Regions from separate parts of the Rothia sp. HMSC08A08 genome, predicted to be linked through region 2. Evidence: riboswitches for the same ligand, from Rfam matches in the RefSeq annotation. Region 2 holds a riboswitch; each other region holds the start of a gene.

Region 1 (4,370 bases), on a different contig from region 2:
GTACCGCCCGCAGCAGGCACCGTATACCTCGCCGCTTGTGCAGGGGCAGCGGGTTTGAGGATCATACAGGGTTGTTTCGCTCATGCACCCCATTTTAAACGTGCGTAAAAAAAGAGCCTTTATTCGAATAAAGCGGCATTTTTAATGCTTTATTCAAATAAAGGCTCTTTTTATCATCCCAGGAGGGGAGATTTTACAACCAAGCGTGCAGGAGCAGCGGGTTTAGTTGGCGATAGCGCGTGCCGGGGTGTCTGCTGTGGAGGGCTTACCCACGTATGCGCCGCGGTACTTCGCGGCCGGGTGGGAGTCTGCAACCTTAGTCTGTCCCTTGCCGAACAGGCTTTCGCGCAGGGTCTCACCTTCGTAGGAGGTGCGGTAGCGTCCACGCTTTTGCAGCTCGGGAACCACGAACTCGATGAAGTCCTCGAAGGAGCCGGGTGAAACGTGGTATGCCAGGTTAATACCGTCCAGTCCGCCTTCATCAATCCAGCGTTCGAGCTCGTCAGCCACCTGCTGCGGGTCGCCCACAATAACCTCGCCCATACCGCCGATAGTGCAGTGCTCGGCAATATCCTTACGCGTCCACTGCTTATCCTTGGCCTGCAGGGTGAAGGGGGTGAGGAAGGACTGAATCGACTCGGTTTTCACATAGTTGAGTACCTCGTCCTCGTCGAACTGGGAAAGATCCACACCGGACCAGCCGCCGATAATGGCCTGCGAAGATTCCAGGTTCACGTACTTGCGGTACTCTTCGTACTTTGCCTTCGCCTTCTCTTCGGTTTCGTCCACAATGATGGAGAGCATCGCGAAAACCTTGATTTCGTCGCGGCCGCGGCCGTTCTCTTCGGCGCGGTCACGGATACGGTCGGTAATAATGCGGGTCAAATCGGGGCGCAGCGCACCGATAAACACAACTTCGGCATGCTTGCCCGAGAACTTCTGCCCGCGGCTGGATGCGCCCGCCTGGAAAATCACGGGGGTACGCTGGGGGCTGGGCTCGGTCAGACCCGCACCAGGCACGCTGAAGTACTTGCCCTTGTGCTGAATCGGGTGCACCTTGGCGGGGTCGGCGTAGATACCCTTCTCGCGGTCTTTGACGACCGCGCCGTCTTCCCAGGAGCCTTCCCAGAGCTTGTAGCAGACATCCAGGAACTCTTCGGCGAGTTCGTATCGGGTGTCGTGCTCAATCTGGGTTTCGAGGCCCTGACATTCGGCGGCGGAAGGCAGGTATGAGGTCACCACGTTAAAGCCCACACGTCCGTTAGTGAGGTGGTCGAGAGAAGCGTACTTGCGGGCAAGCGTGTAAGGCTGCTCGTAGGTGACGGCTGAGGTCACGCCGAAGCCCAAGTGCTCGGTTACGGCGGCCATTGCGGAAATCTGCATGAACGGATCGTTCACGGGCACCTGCGCGCCGCCTTCGATAGCTGGCGCAGCGGAGTTCTTGTAAATATCGTAGATGCCCACAACATCGGCTAGGAATACGCCGTCGAAGAGGCCCTTCTCAAGGATCTGTGCCAGGTCAGTCCAGTATTTGATGGTGTTGTACTCGGTAGCGCGGGAGCGGGGGTGGCGCCAGAGGTCGAAGCTCTGGTGACCCACACAGGTCATGTCGAATGCGTTAACTGCGATGCGCTTCTTCTGCTCAGCCATCTACGTATCCTTTCGCGAATGTTAGGGTGTTCCTGCACCCCGCGCGCCGCCTCCTTATAGGTGGTGACCTTCTTGGTGTTCCAAGTCGTGCAGGTGGCGCATTCGCGCCGTACTTGCTTCGTGTCCCTTGAAGCCAGATCATCATCTGGAGCACCCCGCTACGGGAGAGGGTTGCCGCCCGGCTAGCCAGAGCTTTACACCGGGACTCATAATCCTTGATTTTGAGTGTATAAGGGGTGTCGTGGTTGGTGCGATATTATGACGAATATTAATGTTTGTGACTGTCGCCCGTAATATTAAGGGCCGCGTACGTCGCCCAGCGGACAGCAGTGTTCTTTCGATTGCAACGGCAAAATTCGGGAGCAATAGTTTGCAGCGGGAGCGTGTTTAACGCTCCCGCTGCAATTCTTCGCTCCCATTTTAGGAAAAGCGTCGAATTATTTAGGAAATGAGGTCCATTTTGCGGGCATCATCCGCAGTGATGGGGTTTATTTCCACCTTGGGCTCAGGGATAGTCTCGTCAGCACCTCGTCCAAACACAACTGCAAAGCTCAGTTTTTTCAGGTCACTTGGTGCCGTCAGCCAGCCTTTCATTCCGTCATGGTTAAGATCAAGAGCATAGATTCCATGGTCGATTTCGCCATTACCGTTGAGATCGACAGGTCCATCTGCTGGTCTCAGTACGGCCTCTGAATTGGGCCGATACATGTACCCACGCGCTTGGGGACCAAAGCCTTTGCGTTCGTCCAAGGCCCATTCTTTAAGGGTCGGCATATCTTGCTGCAGGTATCCGAAATATTTGGTTCCATCCGCCTTGGGCACACCGGTAAGCTGATAGTTGTAATTCATAACGCTGAAGTACTGTGGTTTACCTTTTTCGCCTTTCTCATCGGCATCACCACCGTGCTGCAGGCCGAGGTTATGCCCCAGCTCGTGAATAAAAGTACCCACGCGAATATCGCTCATATTACCTTTATCGTTATTCCAGTGTGTCTTTCCTACAGTCACCATGAAATTAAGATCTCCCAATTGTCCCAATCCTGATGAACCGCTCTCCCCAGTTTGTTGTTGCACATAGTAGTCGCCCCAAACCATATAGTGAAAGAGCCCTTCACGATACTGGTTAATATGAGAAGCTTTAAACTTGGCCCAGTTCCCATCTCTGTCACTTATATCGTCGCTGAGCACTTGCCACTTGACCTGTTCGCCTCCTCCCAAGTTATACTTAGGGCCTCGGGCGGCACCGGCATCCAAGTGCAGATTGATACCCGTTCTGCCGTCGGGATTGCTGATATTTATATCCGCGAAAGATTGCACGATTCGATCCAGCTCTTCCTCACTGGCAAGCTCACCGGGCATATAATCCATCTCGACAAAAATGTCCTTATGGTTGGGATCCGCGCCCATCTTAGGGAAATCGATCTCTGGTATGCCATCGTTGTTGATATCGTACCCGTCTCTTTCCAGCTCGTCGGGAATATGATCGCCGTCGCGATCACCCGAGTTGGGGTTCTGAACGGGATCTATATTCCGGTTCTGCGCGGGTGCAGGCTGAGCGGGCTTCGCCTCCACCGCAGAAACGGGCAGAGAATTCAGAGGAATGACAAGCACCAGGCTGACAAACGCCAGCATCAGGCGCACTATAGTACGTAATTTCATGAGAGATATTCCTTGTGTCGTTGTGTTGAGTGAGAGGGAATCTTACATAGAGAGTGAAGTGAGTGGTATTCATCGGCGAGAACCTGCGATGTTGCGGGCTCTCGGATGCGAATACATCTTGGGCGGCGTCACGATGCCGTTTGAGCAAGAGAGTGGTATATGAACGGTTGTGCGGGGTAAAGCCCGGGAGCGAAGAGGCGCAGCGAGGGCGTGTTTCATCTGGCTCGTTGCCTCGCCAGCTTCAGAACGTTATGTATGTCCTCGCACGCTCGGAATAACATCCCTCAGCAGCTACACCTCTTCGCCCCCGTTTTGGGAAGAACGCCGAATGATTTAGGGAATAAGGCCCAGGTTGCGGGCGTCATCCGCAGTGACCGGGTTTTCTTCCGCTTCAGGCTGAGCCACAGGACCGCCAGCTCCAGCCTGAGTAGGCGTCATATCAAAGTTGAGCTTCTTCAGATCACTGAGAGCAGTTAGCTCATTTAGTATCCCGTCGCCATTGAGATCTACCGAGACCGGAGAATTATCAATAACGCCGTTCCGGTTGAAATCGATGGGTTGATTTGCGGGTTGAGTAACGTCTTTCCCATTTTTATCTTTGTGCGTATACAGGTATTCGCCCGCTTGGGGGCCAAAGCCGTCGCGCTCATTCAGTGCCCATTCGTTAAGGGTCGGCATATCCTGCTGCAGGTATCCGAAGTATCGGGTTCCGTCCGCCTTGGGAATGCCAGTGAGCTGATAGTTGTAATTCATCACGCTGTAGTACTGAGGCTTGCCGTTGAATTCGTCAGTACCGCCGTGCTTCAGGTTGAGGTTGTGCCCCAGCTCGTGGATAAAAGTGCCCACGCGAACATCGCTGTTGGCTCCTTCCCAATAGGTTTTTCCAACGGTCACCATGAAGCCGGGGGCACCTAGAAGCCCTACTCCTGATGAGTTTCGATTTCCGGTTTCATTATCCACATAGTAATCGCCCCAGATCATGTAGTCGAAACCGCTGTTGTAGCGGGCAGAATCAAAATTACGAGCCCTGATATTTGCCAATTCCCCAGAAGACTTCATAT
Region 2 (4,370 bases):
TGAAGACCACCCAACCTTGGCGGTACTGTTCAGACGATAGAGAAAGTTCGTTCGTTTAAACATCGCAGCCTCCTAGATTGCACCCAGAGTGCCATGTACCGTTGCCGCGCGTAGTGCTCGCCTACCCAATAGATATGCCGCGAGCATCCAGAGGGCTGTGACCGCACAGGTTTGCACTACCACGCCCAGAAAGTCACCGAATGAGTTCATAGGCATCTGCCCAAGCAGAACCTTCACGGGTGCCTGAATCGGAATCAGCGTGCCGAGCCCATCAAGCCATGCAGGCGCGGAACTCTCGGTAAAAAGCACCCCGGAAGCCACGAAAACCGGCACAAGCAGCAGCTCCTCATAGGCGATAGCGTTCGGGGTCGCCACAAAGAACCCTGCAATCACGAAGGTCACCGCCAGACACGAGATCCACAGCAGCGAAAGACCCACCAGATAGCGTGCACCCACCTGAGCAAAGTCCGTGAAATCTACCGAGAAGGTGCACAGCGCCCAGAAAACCCAGGCCAATGGCAGGGCGGCAAGCCCAAAAATGGAGGCAGTTGAGACCACCGCTGCGAGCGCCCGCAGCGGGTTCACGGCACCATTGAGCAGATACACGAACGTTCCCCGGTAGCGCTCAAAGTTGAGGATCCCGGCGGCAACGATGCACATATTCCAGGTGCCGATAATGCCTGCGCGAGTCCAGGCGAGGGTCGCATCAACTGGCCAGGCACCAGCGGCGAGCGCCTGCAGGGCCGTCGCCCCAAAGGTGCTCAGCAGCAGTAACTGCAGGAAGTAGGGAACTGTGAGAAATTGGCGCAGGGAAAAGGACATTAGGCGAAGTTGCCGGTTCATCGTTTCAGTCCTTCCGCCATGGCCAGATATGCCTCTTCGAGGGTGGCTGGGCGAGTATACAGCGGTGTGAGCATCTGAACCTCACGCTCAGTGAGAATACGGGTCAGCAGAGCCTCTGCATGTTCGGTCCTGAAGGGGTGCGACCCTTCCGAAACAGAACGTTCATTCCAGTACACGGTGATCTCCCACTCGCTACCGCGCGGGGTCAGCAACACTGTTCCCGCATCGCTCAAAGACCGGGCAAGTTCTTGAAGCACCGTCCCGGCATTCGCACACACACGCCCCACGGTGGTAGCGGAAATCCCGGCATGCGCGGTAATATCCGCTATCGTGCCCGAAACCGCCATGCGACCGGCACCGATGACCGTGACCCGATGCGCTAACTCCTCAATCTCGCCCAGCAGATGGCTCGTGAGTAAAATGGCGGTGCCGTCATCAGCGAGGGCGCGAATTAGCTGGCGAATTGTCAGCGAAATATCTGGGTCAAGCCCATTCGTCGGCTCATCCAAAAGCAGCAGTTTCGGCTCGCCCAGCAGTGCCCGTGCGATGTGCAGACGTTGTTTCATACCGCGGGAAAACTCTTGTACCTTCTTCGCGGCGACATCGGCAAGATCAACCCGTTCCAAAGCGTTTGCCACCTGGGTACGGCGTTTGCGCGCGCTAACCCCGGCAAGGTCGGCAAAGAAGAGAAGATTATCGCGGGCGGATGCTCGCGGATAGAACCCGGTATCCCCGCCGAGCGCAAGCCCTAGGGACGCGCGCGCACGCTGGGGGTGCGCAAGCGCATCCACCCCGTCGATGCGCACAGTTCCGCTCGTGGGAGTCAGCAGTGTTGCGCACATCTGCACAACCGTTGTTTTCCCCGCTCCATTGGGACCGAGCAGAGCATTAATTTCGCCGGAACTTATGCTGAGTGAAACATTATCGACAGCGGTGAAAGCGTGTTCACCCTTGCCAAAGGTGCGGCATAGCTGTGCCGCGTCAAGAATTGTAGACATTGTGATAAAACCTTGCGGTGCTTAGTCACCCGAAGCCTCTTGAGCATGGTGTTCGCACGCCTGCAATACGTGGGGCGGGTGAGATGAATAGTCGTGAGAGAGGCACTTCTTAGTGCCTGAATAATCCCAAGTCACCGACTGCAGATGCGGAAGGTATAACAATAAAACCCTCAGAACTTTGGTGTCCCAAGCGCTCACTATGCGCTCATGAAATGTATCGAACCAAAGCAGGGTTATTTCTGAAATTTTTAGAGCCCACCATCTGGGCGGGCATTCCGCGAGCCGGTGCGACTTTAGCGGGAGGTCATACCTCATCACTCCTAGATTCAAGGTTTCAATCAGTGTAGCATGGCTCACGATTGCCTACACTGATGGTAATTTAGCGACGGCTAACGGCAGATCACATGGCTTTAGCGGTTCGGGTACAACATAGGCACGGTCACAAGCGCATAAGTATTGGTGTTTCTCCCAAACAATAGGCTGTCGTGAAAACAGTTCATAAAACGTCATCTTTGCAACAATGCGCCGAAAACACGCATCCCGCTTGACCATGTGCGCTTCCTATGAAACTCTAGATGCAGGTCATGAGAGCCAGTGATAAGCCCCAGCTAGCTGGCCGGCAACCCTCCTCCGCGGTGGGGTGCCCTGGGTGAGGACCAGGCGTTGAACACAAAGTACAACGCAAGCGCGGGACCGATGTGCCCGATTCTGGTACATCGTTTTTTCGTTTGCAGAGAAGAAAGCCTAAGAGCTCTGTACCGAAATCGGCATGCGGCCCCCTGAACTATTACAAGGAGCTTCGCATGAGCAACACTACAGTCCCGACTCCCGCCAACCCCGCCGGTTGGAAATTTGAAACCCGCCAGATTCACGCGGGGCAGGCACCGGATGCTGCAACGGGAGCTCGGGCGTTACCTATCTACCAGACCACCTCGTTCGTTTTCGAGAACGCAGAACAGGCCGCTAACCGTTTTGCTCTCACAGAGCTTGGGCCTATCTATACCCGTCTGAACAACCCCACCCAAGAGGTTATCGAAAACCGCATCGCATCCCTTGAAGGGGGAGTGGGCGCGCTTTTGCTGGCCTCAGGCCAAGCGGCTATTACCTATGCGATTCTCAACATTGCGGGTGCGGGCGACCATATCGTGGCTTCCCCCTCGATCTACGGAGGAACCTACAATCTACTGAAATATACGCTTGCCGACCTCGGCGTTGAAACTACGTTTGTTGAGAACCCGGACGACCTGCAGCAATGGCGCGATGCGGTTCGCCCCAACACGAAACTCTTCTACGGAGAAACCGTACCTAACCCCCGGAACGATGTGCTCGACATCGAGCCTATCGCCCAGATCGCCCACGACAATGGCGTTCCCCTAATCGTCGATAACACTGTTCCCACTCCTTACCTTGTGCGCCCCATCGAATTTGGTGCGGATGTGGTAATCCATTCCGCCACGAAATATCTGGGTGGGCACGGCACCTCAATTGGCGGTGTTATCGTGGACTCCGGGAATTTCGACTATGGTGCCAATCCCGAAAAGTTCCCCAAGTTCAACGAGCCGGCACCTGGCTACCATGGTCTAGTTTATGCCCGTGACTTAGGCAAAGACTCCGCCTTCGGTGCTAACCTTTCCTATATTCTCAAGGCGCGAGTATCGCTTCTGCGCGACACCGGGGCGGCGATCTCTCCAACCAACGCCTTCAACATTGGTATCGGTCTGGAGACTCTTTCCCTGCGCATCGAACGCCATATCGAGAACGCGACCAAGGTTGCAAACTGGTTGGAGGAGCATCCGCTGGTCGATCAGGTGATCTGGGCCGGTCTGCCTTCATCGCCCTGGTACGAGCGAGCCCAGAAGTACCTGCCGAAGGGGCCGGGCGCCGTCATAGGATTTACCCTTAAAGACGCCGACCTGGAACAGACCCGTACCTTTGTGGACGCCCTGCAGCTGCACTCCAATGTGGCGAATATCGGCGATGTGCGTTCGCTTGTTATTCACCCTGCATCCACCACCCACTCGCAGCTTTCTGAAGAAGAGCTAGAGGCAATCGGTGTGAGCAAAAACTTTGTGCGCCTCTCTGTAGGTATCGAAAATATTGACGATATTATTGCAGATCTTGAACTGGGCTTTGCGACTCTGAACGCCTAACCTGCACCGCCGCGACCGGGCTGCACAGTAAGTGCCCGGTCGCGGTATCGGCCATTACCAACTACCGGTTACCCAGGAGAAAACATGACGGAAAATACCGTACACGCCACCTATCTGTCGCAGCTGCAGTATCCCAGCGCTCAGGGGTACCTGCGGCAGATGGCGATTGGTGATTTCACCCTCGAAAACGGTACCGTGCTTCCACAGGTGAACATTGGCTACGAGACGTGGGGGACTCTTAACGAAGCTGGGGACAACGCGATTCTTATTCTGCATGCCCTTACCGGCGACACCCATGTCTCGCGAGGGATTCCCACATCGGATATGCCTGCACCCAGTATCCGTGCGGTCGAAAGTGATGGTTGGTGGGAAGGTATTG
Region 3 (4,370 bases), on a different contig from region 2:
CAACCACCAGCACCAGAGCACCGCCCATAATGAGCGAGAAAATCGCCACCATGGAGGCACGCACAATCGACCACACATAGGAGCTCGCCCATCGCGAGTACTGGCTCATCTGCGAAATCTGTTCGGCGGTGTTCACGCCCACCATACGGGCGAGCGAACGCGATTCATAGTAGCCGCCCCAGATCAACCCGACCAGCACCACTATCTGCGGAATCAACGCCGCACCAACAATACCCAGCAGATGCCGTTCGGTACTCGCCCACGCAAAGGCGACGGCAGCAAAAATACCGTAGGCAGCGCACCCTAATAGTACGGGCTTGAAGAATTCCCCCTCATAGGATGCGCGCGCCAGTTTTCGCCCAGACCTAAAGCATAAGAGCACCGGAATAATGCTCAGCCCCATGGGTACCAGTGTGAGCATGCCGTGCGGCAGAATAATGCCGAAAGCATTCGGAATATTCAGCGGCACACCGTGCATGAGCAGCCACAGGTGGGAGGCAAGAGTTGCGAGTGCGGGAAAATCCATGCGGTTAAAACCGTTGGTAAACCACACCGCCATGAGCAGAACGAGCACAAGCCCGAAAGAAAGCGCGGCGGTAAAAACTAATTCAACGATGCCCTGCAGCCAGAGTGGCATAGGGGCAGAATACCGGGATGTAGAAGAGCTACTTTTCATCGTTCTTCCATCATGCCATGAAACCTGTCAGCGCGTGTGAGCCTGCTGGGCTTTCGGGGAAATAGTTCCGGTTAAATGGCGGCTAACCTTCGTTAACCGCTCACCGTGAACATAGGGGTTACACGAACGTTACTGATGCGCTCTCACCGCCGCGACAGCGCATACAGCTAACTGTGCCGAGCATTTCTCACGGCTTTCTCGAACACGCAGGTACTCCCCCGGTGCTTACGGTGAAAATACTGTGCGGAAGATTAGTCTTCAATCCACGGATTCACCGCGGGCACGCCCCAGGACCGGTACACCTCAGCCTTTGAAGAAACGATTTCGAGGTCGTGAGCTTGGGCGCTCGCCGCCATCAGACCTTCGAGGGCGGCAGTGGGCAGGGGCTCGGCATCTTTACGCCCGTGACTGTGGGTGCCGCGCGGGGCGCTGCGTCCCGCCCATTCGAGGCTTACGCGCGCATCCACGTTAATGATGTGGTCGGCGAATCTGTCGAGAAGTTCGGCAATCCATCGGTCGGTCTCTGGGTAGGGGTAGAGTCCTTTGAGCTCGCCCACACTCAGCACCGAAATGTAGAGGTGTTTATAGGCGCGGCGGCGCAGAAAGGCAACAACTTTGGGATCTGGTGTGGCTTTGCGGATCTCGGCGAGAACATCCGAGTCGAGAAGCAGTCCTGAGGCGCTCATACCCCTATGCTACGCGCAGACCGGCATATTCGACGGCGGGAATACCCTCGGGGTTGGGAAGAAGCAGAAAATTGAGGAATTCGTCGCGCTTAGAAGAAATACGTGCGTAGTCCTGAATACTTACTGCCTGGTAACCGCCGCGTGCGGGTACGGATGCGGCACGCAGATTTTCCTGATAAGAGCGTGCAGGAGTAAGGGGGGATGCTGTAGATGAAGAGCTGTTGTACATTGACAACCATGCGCCGAATGCGCGTTCCTTTCGCGTTGCTCTTGCCTGTACCAAGTGCCACCTGAGGCGGCGAATACAAACCGCTTCGTCATCCGAGCCACCCGTGAACATGGGGTTGGCGTTCGACCATAGTCGGAGCTTATCAGTCGAAACTCTTGAAGCTGAATCCAGGTTACAACAGCTTTCAGGAATCTGTAAACGCCCGAACCTGTCAAATCCTTGTGATTTACATAACGCGATTATGAATGCATACCTGTATATAGCCGCCTCATGGCGGCGTAGTGTGAAGTTTTGGGCCTTCAGAGCAGGTCTACACATTCGAGAAAAATCACGGCACACTGGGTAATGTACAGAAATTTATCTTGCCTCTGATATATCACCATGTCACGCCCACTTTACGCTTCCGGAAAGAAAGAGTGATAACTGTGAAAAAGACTGTACAGATCATGGGGATAGTGGCCGCAATTTTTCTGATCATTGGGTTTGGCTTGTTCATCCTGGCCGGTTGGGGCTCACTCGTAGAGTATCATGCCCTCGAATGGAGGAGCGTGCAGCATAAAGGAGCAAGTCCCCTAACGCGAGCAACCGGCAACCTCAGCTACTGGTTCTTAGGCACCGGCTTTCTTACTGGCTTTATCGCCTTGATTCCGTTCTTCACCACGGCGATCAGGAACTCCCGCAAGACGCACAAAAAGTATCCTAAACAGGCTCAAGACCTACTGAAAGATGGTCAGAACCAGGTTGATTCATAGAGCCAGTATCTAAGGAGCACTTATGAAACTAGTTATATACGCTATTGGTGGACTGGCCATAGCACTCCTCACCATAGGAATCTTTCTGTATATCCTCATGCAATGGGGCGCTCTTGTGGAGTACCACGCCTTCGAGTGGAGGGGTGTTCAACCTACCATGAAGAGTCCATTGACCAAAGCAACCGCTAACCTCAGCTACTGCTTCTTAGGCACCAGTTTACTCGCCGGGCTCTTCGCCTTTATTCTGCTCTTCACCACGACGCCCAAGAAGGCACGCAAGACACACAACAAGCATCTTGAACAGAATAAAACACCCTCAGCAGAAGACCAGAATCAGATTAATTCATAGAGCCAGCATCTAAGGAGCGCCCATGAAAAAAGCTATATACACCGTTGGAGCAGTAGCCGCAGTACTTCTGGTTATCGGGTTTGGATTGCTCATCCTAGCCGGCTGGGGTTCACTCGTGGAATACCACGCCTTCGAATGGAGGGGTGTCGATCCCGCAGGAGCAAGTCCGCTCGTCATGGCGACTAATAATCTGAGCCTATGGTTCCTAGGCATTGGTTTCCTCACCGGCATTATCACCTTTATTCTGCTCTTCACAACGGCGACCAAGAAGGCACGCAAGGCACACAACAAGCATGCTGAGCAGAATAAAACACCCTTGGCAAAAGAACGGGACCAGATGAATCCATAAAGTCAGTTACTCAAGGGGAAAGCATGAAAACTGCACGTATGGTCGGGGCAATAGCTGCACTACTCCTCATTCTCGGTATTGGATTGTTCATCCTAGCCGGCTGGGGAGCAGTCGTTGAGTACCATGCCCTCGAGTGGAGGGGCGTCCAGCCCAAGGGGTCGAGTCCTCTCACACAGGCAGCCGCTACCCTTGCCGTGAGCGTCTTATGCGTTGGCTTCCTGACCACCATCATCACTTTTATTATGTTCTTCACAATAGTCATCAAAAATGCACGTAAAAAACGCTCAGCGCATCTTGGACAGACCTCATAACGAATTACCGCGCGCTTCTTTGACACCCTTGAGATAATGGAACGGTGAGCACGCCAAACCCTTTCCCCGATATCCCCGTCACCGTTGCGCAGATTATTCGGCAGGCGGGGCATAAGGCATACCAGCGCGGGCTTGCTTATGCCCGTCAGCGTGAAGTGGTGCGCTACACCTACGACGAAGACGAAAACACGCTGGAAGGTCTGGTGAATGGGAGCACCCCTATTCCCTATGAGGTAGATATTCGCTTCTTCCCGGGTTCTGACGCCGATTCCAATCTTTTCAACGCACGATGCACATGCCCGGTCGCCGCCGACTGCAAGCACGCCGTCGCTCTCATGCTCACCGCACTCGACCGTGCCAAGACCGCGCGGAAGGCTCTCGACAATGCGCCCGGCGACCGCGTCCGCCAGTCTATGAACCCGGAGAGCCCAGAGGATACCGTGCGACAGGTTGCGGAGGCAGCTGACGATCCCCTGGCGGCGTTGCGCGCATCGGGGGCGATTCGTTCGGCAAGCTCGCTCACCACCGACCCCGAGCCTCTCCCCCTGAACGACCACGAGAATACGCATTCTTCGCCCTCGAAAATTTCGGTGTGGCGGCGCGATATGGCACAGGTTCTCGCTGCCCGGGGCGAAGCATCCGGTATTGATTCGGCACGGGTTCCGGGGGCGCTCGATCTTTCCTTCAGTATCTCGGGTTCATATGCGCGCGGGCGCAATATTCCCGGTGCAACCCCGCCTATCAATTTGCTGGCGCGGCCGCTGATGCAGTCCAAAACCGGGCGCTGGATCAAGGGTGGGCTCAGCTGGGAGACCTTCGCATCCAGCGTGGGTGGGCCGGTCGGTCGTCACGAGGTGTACCCCGAGCACGAACGGTTCTTCGCCGAAATATACGCTATCGCACGCCCGTGGCAGAATATGTACTCTTCGCATCGGGACTGGATTTCGCTCACCGCCACGAACTCCACGCTGCTGTGGGATGTTCTGGCGCGCGCAGAGCAGATTGGCCTGCCGATTCT

What was found. A riboswitch is a leader RNA that binds a small molecule or an ion and turns the genes downstream of it on or off. The one in region 2 is predicted to bind S-adenosylmethionine.
Region 1: it holds a riboswitch for S-adenosylmethionine, as region 2 does, so the genes downstream of both, HMPREF3164_RS07335 (LLM class flavin-dependent oxidoreductase) here and HMPREF3164_RS04350 (bifunctional o-acetylhomoserine/o-acetylserine sulfhydrylase) in region 2, are expected to answer to the same signal.
Region 3: it holds a riboswitch for S-adenosylmethionine, as region 2 does, so the genes downstream of both, HMPREF3164_RS09970 (nuclease PIN) here and HMPREF3164_RS04350 (bifunctional o-acetylhomoserine/o-acetylserine sulfhydrylase) in region 2, are expected to answer to the same signal.

Annotation. Positions count from the first base shown of each region.
Region 1 covers NZ_KV793075.1:148,012-152,381, reverse strand. The annotation lists gene HMPREF3164_RS07340 (YchJ family protein) at 1-84, opposite strand, end outside; gene HMPREF3164_RS07335 (LLM class flavin-dependent oxidoreductase) at 223-1,650, opposite strand; SAM riboswitch class IV at 1,755-1,864, opposite strand; gene HMPREF3164_RS07330 (zinc-dependent metalloprotease family protein) at 2,092-3,309, opposite strand; gene HMPREF3164_RS07325 (C4-dicarboxylate ABC transporter substrate-binding protein) at 3,643-4,370, opposite strand, start outside.
Region 2 covers NZ_KV793063.1:10,967-15,336, reverse strand. The annotation lists gene HMPREF3164_RS04365 (hypothetical protein) at 1-63, opposite strand, end outside; gene HMPREF3164_RS04360 (ABC transporter permease) at 73-843, opposite strand; gene HMPREF3164_RS04355 (ABC transporter ATP-binding protein) at 840-1,841, opposite strand; SAM riboswitch class IV at 2,422-2,535, shown strand; gene HMPREF3164_RS04350 (bifunctional o-acetylhomoserine/o-acetylserine sulfhydrylase) at 2,645-3,991, shown strand; gene HMPREF3164_RS04345 (homoserine O-acetyltransferase MetX) at 4,076-4,370, shown strand, end outside.
Region 3 covers NZ_KV793081.1:121,770-126,139, forward strand. The annotation lists gene HMPREF3164_RS09960 (cell division protein PerM) at 1-637, opposite strand, end outside; gene HMPREF3164_RS09965 (PIN domain-containing protein) at 928-1,362, opposite strand; gene HMPREF3164_RS09970 (nuclease PIN) at 1,367-1,645, opposite strand; SAM riboswitch class IV at 1,624-1,752, opposite strand; gene HMPREF3164_RS09975 (hypothetical protein) at 2,017-2,343, shown strand; gene HMPREF3164_RS09980 (hypothetical protein) at 2,366-2,692, shown strand; gene HMPREF3164_RS09985 (hypothetical protein) at 2,715-3,041, shown strand; gene HMPREF3164_RS09990 (hypothetical protein) at 3,065-3,352, shown strand; gene HMPREF3164_RS09995 (DEAD/DEAH box helicase) at 3,397-4,370, shown strand, end outside.